DNA from 2 places in the Cupriavidus sp. GW822-FHT02D05 genome. Region 1 is predicted to be linked to the other one. Evidence: riboswitches for the same ligand, from Rfam matches in the RefSeq annotation. Region 1 holds a riboswitch; the other holds the start of a gene.
What was found. A riboswitch is a leader RNA that binds a small molecule or an ion and turns the genes downstream of it on or off. The one in region 1 is predicted to bind cobalamin.
Positions count from the first base shown of each region.

Region 2: linked by a shared signal. The riboswitch ahead of AC1RQK_RS29025 (TonB-dependent receptor plug domain-containing protein) and the one ahead of AC1RQK_RS35785 (TonB-dependent receptor) in region 1 are both predicted to bind cobalamin.

Region 1 is NZ_JBXAOE010000040.1:35,293-39,679, reverse strand. It holds gene AC1RQK_RS35785 (TonB-dependent receptor) at 1-1,979, opposite strand, end outside; cobalamin riboswitch at 2,107-2,364, opposite strand; gene AC1RQK_RS35780 (methyl-accepting chemotaxis protein) at 2,669-4,225, shown strand; gene AC1RQK_RS35775 (YjjA family protein) at 4,263-4,387, opposite strand, start outside.
Region 2 is NZ_JBXAOE010000026.1:5,589-9,975, forward strand. It holds gene AC1RQK_RS29025 (TonB-dependent receptor plug domain-containing protein) at 1-1,484, opposite strand, end outside; cobalamin riboswitch at 1,581-1,825, opposite strand; gene AC1RQK_RS29030 (hypothetical protein) at 2,034-2,351, shown strand; gene AC1RQK_RS29035 (cell division protein ZapA) at 2,348-2,689, shown strand; RNA gene ssrS (6S RNA) at 3,001-3,211, shown strand; gene AC1RQK_RS29045 (EVE domain-containing protein) at 3,401-3,895, shown strand; gene AC1RQK_RS29050 (sulfite exporter TauE/SafE family protein) at 3,980-4,387, shown strand, end outside.

The DNA of each region.
Region 1 (4,387 bases):
GCCTGCTGCGCAACGCTGGTGGGCACATTGCCATTGCGCGAGACCAGCGCGCCGTTCACGCTTTCCGCGAAGTTGTCGTAGCGGGCGCGCAGCACGGTGCCGTTGGCATCCAAGCGCAACCCGCGCATGAGTTCCACGCTGACCGAGGCCTCCAGCCCGCGCGAGGATTGCTCGCCCACCTGCACCGACAACGCCGGGTTGCTGGCGTCGCGTGTCAACAGGTTCTTCTTGACGATCTGGTAGGCGGCAAAGGTCCACTCGCCGCGCTGGTTCCAGAACGATTGCTTGACCCCGGCTTCGATCTGCCGCCCGGTGGCCAGCTTGAAATCTTTCTGTGCGTCCGAGGTGGAGATCAGTGCGCCAAGGGGATCGGTGGCGGTGGCGTACTGCGCATACACCGACAAGGCTGGCGTGAATGCGTAGACCGTGCCCGCACGCCACGTGATGTTGTTGAAGCTGCGGGTCCAGTCGTCGCCCGTGACCAGGTTGCCGCGTTCCAGCTGGGCATGGTCCAGCCGCACGCCGCCAATTACCGACCATTGCCGGGTCAGCTTGAGGCGGTCCTCGCCAAACAGCGCGGCTTGCGTGGTGTGGGTGCGAAAGCGCGGCGACGTGACAATGCCCGGCGGGCTGAAGAACTGGCCCGGGTCGAACTGGTAGGCATTGACCGTGGACGCGCCGCCATAGGGCGAGTTGTTGCTGTGAGTGAAGTTGATGCGGTTGACGTCGAACCCCACCATGGCGGTATTGGCCATGCCGAACAGCTGGCCATCGATCTTCAGGTCGGCGCGGTCGCCCACCTGTTCCTGGTCATGCAGGATCTCCAGATAGTCGGTGCGGCGCACCTGGCCCGTCGCGGGCAGGAAGGTATAGGACTCGGCGTCGCGCCAGTGGCGCTGGCTGGTGAGGTAATAGAACTGGTTGCGCACCATGACGCGCTCGTTGGGCTGCCACTGCGCCGCGAGCCGGGTCCAGCGGTCGCGGTAGGTGATGTCGGCATCGCCAACGTTGTAGTTCTTCTTGCGTAGCGAGGTGTCCAGGCTGCCGCCCGCCAGCGGCGTGCCCAGGTACTGCATCGGGTGCTGGTCGGCGTCGTCATAGGACAGCGTCAGGTTGAACTCAGGCGATACGTCTAGCCGCGCCGCGGCCGACACCGCCAGGCTGCGCGAGTCGCCCCGGTCCACCCAGCCGCCGGAGCGGCCGTAGCTGGCGTTGAAGCGGTAGGAGAGGGTCTCGTTGACCGCGCCGCCGCTGTCGAACGCCGCGCGCGCTGTTTTTTGCGTGCCGCCGGTGAGCTGCAGCTCGTTGGCGATCGGCGCGCGCATCGGCTTCTTGGGAATCACGTTGACCACGCCGCCGATCGCGCCCTCGCCAACCATGACCGAGGCCGCGCCGCGCAGCACTTCGATGCGGTCCACGGACCAGGTATCGAAGGGGAAGGTGACGGTGCCGGAGGCCACGTAGAGGCGCGTGCCATCGTACAGCTGCATCACCGAGCCTTGTCCTGCAAAGCCGCGTGCCGCGAGCGCCGTGCCGCCGTTGCCGGGCGCGCCATTGGCGGTGATGCCGGTGGCGCGGGTCACGGCCTCGCGCACCGACAAATCGCCGCGTTCGCGAATGGTGTCGCCGGACAGGACTTCCACGCTAGCGGGCGTTTCCAGCGGGGTCAGGGCAAGGCGGCTGCCGGTGCTGGTGGGCTCGGACAGCGCCAGCCCGGCCGGCTGCGAGGCGCTCCTGACTACCACTGGCGGTAGCACCGTGCTGTCGCCGCGCGACGGCTGCGATTGCGCCCGCTCTGAAGGTTGCGCATCGTCCGCCGCCCAGGCGGCATCGGCGCCCAGGCCGGCGAAGGCCCCCAGCGATAGCGCGAGCGCGCAATGATGCGCGAGCTGGCGCGGCGGCTTGGGCGCATGACGACGTTGGCGTGGCGTGACGGCCGCCGGCGAGGCGGTACAGGCAATGCGAGGGCGCGCGGACATGGACTTTCCATCATTGGCCGCGGGGGCGACCCCGCCCGGCGGCAATAAACGAACCAGCCGCGGACGAGCGCGCAGTGACGGCCGGGCGCGTGGCCAGCCGTCTCACGCCTGGCCGCCCGTCCGCAGCCCCGGTGATCGGTAGAAGGCCGGTATCCGGGCTTGCAGGGGGACGCCTGCCGCTGGGGCGCGTCCGGGGTGCCGCCTTCCCGCGCGATGATGCGCAGTGGCTGCCGCGGCCTGTTGGCGCGGCGTGACACCTTTGTACCTGCTGACCGTTGCGGGGGCAGCACAGGATTAGCCGCGGCATGGCCGGCGGCGCACCTGTTTCCCGTTTAACCCCCGCCGCGCGCTGCGCGCCGGAGGCACCTTCGAACCCTTGGCAGTCCACTAGCCAGGTAATTGCAAGTCAATTGCAATTACCGAGTGGAATGCGAGGCGCATTGTAGCCGTATTTGCGCCGCTTTCGGGGGCGGATGGCAGGTGTTTTTTTGGCACCGTGCGGGTGCGCGAGCGTTTCGGCCTGGCACAACCTGTCGCCATTTTGGTGCTTCATGCGACATTTTCTGCGCTTCGTGGCCTTTCGTGCGGTCCTGTCGCGCCTTTCGCTAAAGAAGGCGAGCCCGGCTCCGATATTCGGAGGTGCCGCATGCCTCCTGCATGACCGGCCATTGCCCCGAGAAGCGAATGCCATGAATCGTCTGACCCTGCGAAAAAAGCTGTGGATTCCCCTTGTGCTGGCCTGGCTCGGCCTGCTGTTGCTGACCGTGATGCACGCCTTCCAGACCCGCCAGCTGCAAATGGCCGATCGCCGCGGCGAGCTGGCTAACATTGTCGACATGTCGCTCTCGCTGGTGCGCGACTATGCCGAGCAGGCGCGCCAGGGCAAGATGTCCGAGGCCGATGCCAAGGCCCAGGCCACGGCCCGCGTTGCCGCGCAGCGTTATGGCAAGGATGGCTACATCACCATCGTCGGCGCGGATTCCGTGCTGTTGATGCATCCCATCAACGCCAAGCTCAACGGCAAGAACATGAGCGACTTCAAGGACGCCAAGGGCAACGCCTTGTATGCCGATATCGCGGCCCGCGGCGCGTCGGCCGAAGGCGCTGGCCACCTGGACTACTGGTGGCCCAAGCCGGGCAGCGACCAGCCGAGCCCCAAGATCGGCTACGTGGCGCGCTTCAAGCCGTGGGGCTGGGACCTGGTCGCCGGCACGTATATGGATGACGTGCAAGCGCAGTTCCGCGCCTCGCTGTATCAATCGCTGGGGCTGCTGGTGCTGCTGGGCATCGTGATTTCCGCGGTGGCCACGCTGCTGATCCGCAGCATCCAGAGCTCGGTGGGCGGCGAGCCCGCTACCGCTGCGGCCCTTGCCTTGCGCATGGCCAGCGGCGACCTCACGGCGCGCGTCGAAACCCACCCGGACGACCGCTCCAGCCTGATGTACGCCATCGGCCATATGCGCGACCAGCTCGCCGGCACGGTGGCGGGCATCCAGCAATCGGCCGATTCCATCACCTCGGCGGCCCAGGAGATCGCCTCGGGCAATAGCGATCTGTCGAGCCGCACCGAGCAGCAGGCGGCCTCGCTGCAGCAGACCGCCGCCAGCATGGAGCAGATCACCGCGACGGTGCGCCAGAACGCCGACAACGCCAAGGAGGCCAGCCAGTATGTGGCTGACGCCTCGCAGATCGCGAAGCAAGGCGGCAGCGTGGTCAGCCAGGTGGTGGACAAGATGCGCGGCATCACCGCCAGCTCGCGCAAGATCAACGACATCATCGGCGTGATCGACGGCATCGCTTTCCAGACCAATATCCTGGCGCTCAACGCCGCGGTGGAAGCCGCGCGCGCCGGCGAGCAAGGACGCGGGTTTGCGGTGGTGGCTGGGGAGGTGCGCAACCTGGCGCAGCGCAGCGCGGGCGCGGCCAAGGAAATCAAGACGCTGATCGTCGAGTCGGTGGGCCAGGTCGACAGCGGCTCGGCACTGGTGGAGCAGGCCGGGCAGACCATGGCCGAGATCGTCAACGCGGTCGGCCGCGTGACGTCGATCATGGATGGCATCGCCTCGGCCACCGCGGAGCAGCGCACCGGCATCGAGGAGGTCAATCGCGCGGTCGCGCAGATGGACCAGATGACGCAGCAGAACGCGGCGCTGGTGGAGCAGGCGAGCGCGGCCGCCACGTCGCTGGAAGACCAGGCCGGCGCGCTGCACCATGCCGTGTCGGCCTTCCGCCTGTCGCCCGCCTGAGCACTGAGCGCTGACCGGGCGCTCAGCGTGCCTGGCCCTACAGCAGCGATTTGCCCTGCGCGAGGATCTTGTCGCAGACCTGCTTGGTGACTTGGTCCTTGAGGCCGCCGCCGCTCAGGTCGAACTGCTTGCCATCGCTGCTGCTCAGGATGCCCTTGGCGC
Region 2 (4,387 bases), on a different contig from region 1:
CGCAGCAGGCCGGCGGCGTCCGTGTTGTACTGCGCGCCCAGCTCGACCGACTTGGCGCGCTCGGGCTTGATGCCCGGCTGGCCATAGCCCGGGTAGTACAGCTCGTTGAACGTCGGCGCGCGGAAGGCGTTGCTGGCGTTGGCGATCAGCTTGAACGCCTCGGTCACGTTATAGCCATAGCCGGCGAAATAGCTCGCCTGGCTGCCGAAATCCGAGTAGTGGTCGTTGCGCACATTGAGCTGCAGCTGGTGCTTGCCCAGCCGGCCATCGTAGCCCCCGAACACCGACGCAATATTGCGGCCCGGCGCGCCATACGTGTTCGAGCTGAATTCCTGCTGCGCATACTCCGTGCCGAACAGCAGCTTATGGGTCGGCGCCAGCGCATATTCGTTCTGCCAGGTGTACTGGCGATTGCGCGTGTTGAAATTGCTGTTGAACAGTCCGTTCAAGGTGTTTTCGCTATTGTCCCCGCTCTGCGCGACCTTGAAATGCGTGGTCCAGTCCCGGGTGAGCTTGCCGTTGACAAAGGCGGATACAGTGTACAACTCGCTGTTCATCCACCAGACATCGGTCGGTTTGCCTGTCGTGGTGTCGTAGGAGAGCTTGCTCTTCGAGTAATAGGCTGTGACGCCGGCGTCCCAGTCGCTGGTGAAACGATGCTTCACCTGGCCCGATACGCTCTTGTTGTCATACGGGTTGTCGTTCGGGTTCGGGCCCATGCCCTTCTTTGCCTTGGCCGGATTGTCACCGTTCCATTGGGCCGCATTGATCGCCGAAAAACCGTCTGTCTTGACTGCCGACCCGGTGATATTGAACGAGGTATCGCCCACCTGCCCGCCGTAGCCCACCGTACCCTGGCGCGTATTGTTGCTGCCGTATTCAATCTGAGCGTTGGCTGCGGGAGCCTGGCCCGCACCGCTCTTGGTGAAGATCTGTACCACGCCGCCGATCGCATCCGAGCCGTAGAGCGCGGAGACGTTGCCGCGCACGATCTCGATATGGTCGATCTGGTCGGGCAGGATATTCGATAGCTGGGCAGTGCCGCTGCTGGCCGACGAAACCCGCACGCCGTCGATCAGGATCAGCGTCTGGTTGCCGTTTGCCCCGCGCATGAACAGGGTGGTGTTTGCACCCATGCCGCCGTTGGCCGCAAATTCCACGCCGGCCTGGGTACGCAGCAATGTGCGCAGGTCCGGAGCCTGGGAGTTGACGATGTCCTGCTGGGTCACCACAGTGGTATGCGGCAGCGCCTCGGTCAACGGCTGGACAGTGCGGGTGGCAGTGACCACCACCGGGTCGAGCTGCGCGTCGGGCGCGGGCTGCGCAGCGGATTGCCCGGAGGACTGGGCCATGGCGGCGCCGGGCGCGCTCATGGCGAGCCAGGCGGCGAGCGCGGCGGGCAGTTGCCGCGAGACGAAAACAGGTATGGTGTGGCGGCGCGCCGGCAATGCCGGACGGCTCGACGTGGGGGGCGAAAAGCGCATGATGCTGAGTGGGAGAGAGCTGCCTGGTCCGTTCCCCCGCGGACCGTCTGGCGACGAAGCGCGCCGCTGGCTTGCGCGGCAAAAAGCAGCGGAGGGCGGCGCACTCTCGTTCAGGCCGGTATCCGGGCTGACGACACCAGTCCGACCGCCTTCCCGAACCTTGCGGTTCAGTGGCTGAGTGGTCGGCCTTGCGATCTTGCGATCACGGTCGCTTACCGTTGCGGGGGCAGCACAGGTTGGCTCGGCCCTGCCCTGGCGGCGGTGGCTGGCTCCCTGTTTCCCGTTGAACTGCAACCCTGTAGTGAATAGGATTACGAGCACCTGGAACGTGCGCGAGTGTAGGCAGTTTCGAGGCAAGCGTCAATGCCGCGGCAAAACAAGGCGAAAGCGCCTGGAAACAGGCATAAAGCCGTCGCCACGGATGCCGTTAAACGACGATGCATGCAACTTCGGCGCGCAGGCCTGGTCACACACGTCTGCGTTCGCCGTCCGCACGATAGCGCTTGGGCTAAAATCCCAGAACCCGAGACCCTAGATATGACAGGCTCTATGCTCACCGAACTCGAACAACTCGCCGCCAAGATCGGGCGTGTGCTGCACCATGCCGATACCCTGGCGGCTGAGAACCAGCGGCTGCGCGAGGAGATCGAACGCCTGCAGGCCGACGCCAGCCAGCTGCGCGGCGACCGTGAAGCCATGGCCGCCGACCGCGAGCTGCTCAATATCAAGATCGAGGAAGCGCAGCTGCGCATCCAGTCGATCCTGGACAAGCTGCCCACCGCCAGCGACGCCCGCCAGCTCGACCTGCTGGGCGAAGGCGACGCGGCCGGCCGCGCCGAACAGAAGGCACCCGGAGAAAACGCATGAGCAATAAGCAAGTCGAAGTGAACATTGCCGGCCAGTCCTACCGGTTCGCCATTGCCGCCGACAACGAGGCCGCGCTGCTGGAGGCCGTGGCACTGGTAGACGGTCAGATGACGCGGCTCAAGGGCGGCGTATCCGCCAAGGGCGTGGAACGCGTTGCCGTGATGGCCGCGATCAGCATCGCCTCGGACCTGCTCTCGCTCAAGCGCAAGCAGCAAGAAGATGGCACGATTCCCGTTGATGCAGTGCGTGCGCGCATTCGCGAGCTGAACGAACGCGCGGACGAAGCCCTGCGCCAGTACGCGCATGTGGGCACCAATTCGCCCGTGCCGCGCAACTGATGCCCTGCCCTGCGCCGGCTGTACCACACGGCACAGGCAGGCGGTGATACGCTCGCGATTTCGGCCCGATGTGCCCCACATGCCGCGCGCGTCAGCAAAATGTAACGACACGCAAAGACGGGCTTGGTATGGAAAGCCTCGCGGTGTATAGTGGAGCCAAGCCGCACCAAGCCACATAGTTGCGGCACCTTAGGTCGGGTTATCGCGCCTGACCGCCGTTTTCATCCCATCCAAGTTAGAAACGGCAAACGTCTGACAGCCATGCCAAAGCAGTATGCGTTTGGCAGTGCAAAAAAGTCAGACGTTTGACAGTTTCCCTGCCTGGTTCGTCAGGATCATATTCCTTGAACCGATAAGCATTTGTTGGTGCGGGATTATGCCGTGTGGGCGAGCGCGTCGCATGGTTCATAGTTGCAGTCTGGACTCCCTGAACCGGTGATGTACCCGAAATGCGGCTTCCGCAGCCACTCTGAACCTCACTTGGGTTCAGGATGCCGATCCAGCGGCCGAGGCGGGGACCCCTCTAAAGGCGGTGGTTATTCAACCACCGCCTTTTCCTTTTGTGGCGCAGATTGACCTGCGCTGCCTCTGCAGTGCCCTCCCTCTGTTTCTGCGCCACGACCCACGCCCACATCCGCCAGACGGTTTTCTTTTGGCCGTGCTTGCTGCACCATATCGCTGTCGCCAACGTCACGCCCGCCCTGCCCGCCCATGAGCCGATCCACGCAAGCCAATGCCGCCGCGCGCGCCCGCCAGTACTGGCTGATGAAGTCGGAACCCGACGAGGCCAGCATCGATACGCTAGCCGAACGCGGCACCCTGCCATGGACCGGCGTGCGCAACTACCAGGCCCGCAACTTCATGCGCGACGGCATGCAAATCGGCGACGGCGTGCTGTTCTATCACTCCTCCTGCCCACAGCCCGGCATTGCCGGCCTGGCCGAGGTCAGCTCGCAGCCCTACCCCGATCCCACCCAGTTCGACCCGAAGAGCGATTACTACGACGCCGCCGCCAAGCTGGATGCACCGCGCTGGATGCTGGTTGACGTGCGCTTTGTCGGCAAGGGCCCGCTGATCTCGCTGGCCGACTTGCGCGCGCATGACGAACTGGCCGACATGGTCGTGCTACGCCGTGGCAACCGGTTGTCGATCACGCCGGTGACCCCGGCCGAATGGCGCTTCATCACCACGCGGCTGATGCGCTAGCCTGGCACCGGCGGTCACAGCAGCGGCATGACACAATGGCTGCCGACGACATAACTACAACACCAACAAGGTCGATTCCGCGTCATGAGCTTTTCCCTGATTCCCGGGCTGCTGCTGCTCGGCGCCTTTACCGGCTTCTGCGCCGGCTTGCTTGGCGTAGGCGGCGGCATGCTGATGGTGCCCTTCCTCACGCTGCTGTTCACCGCCCTGGCCTTCCCCCATGAGGCCATCGTCCATATGGCCATCGCCACCTCCATGGCGACCATCCTGTTCACCTCGCTGTCCTCGGTGCGCGCCCACCACAAGCGCGGCATGGTGCGATGGAAGCTGGTGCTGGCCCTGGCGCCCGGCATCCTGATTGGCGGCATGATCGGCGGCGGCAAGGTCTTCGCGGCGCTCAAGACCAGTTGGCTGTCGCTGCTGTTCGCCGTATTCGTAGGCTTTTCGGCGTGGCAGATGCTGCGCAACCGCAAGCCCGCCCCGCACCGGCAA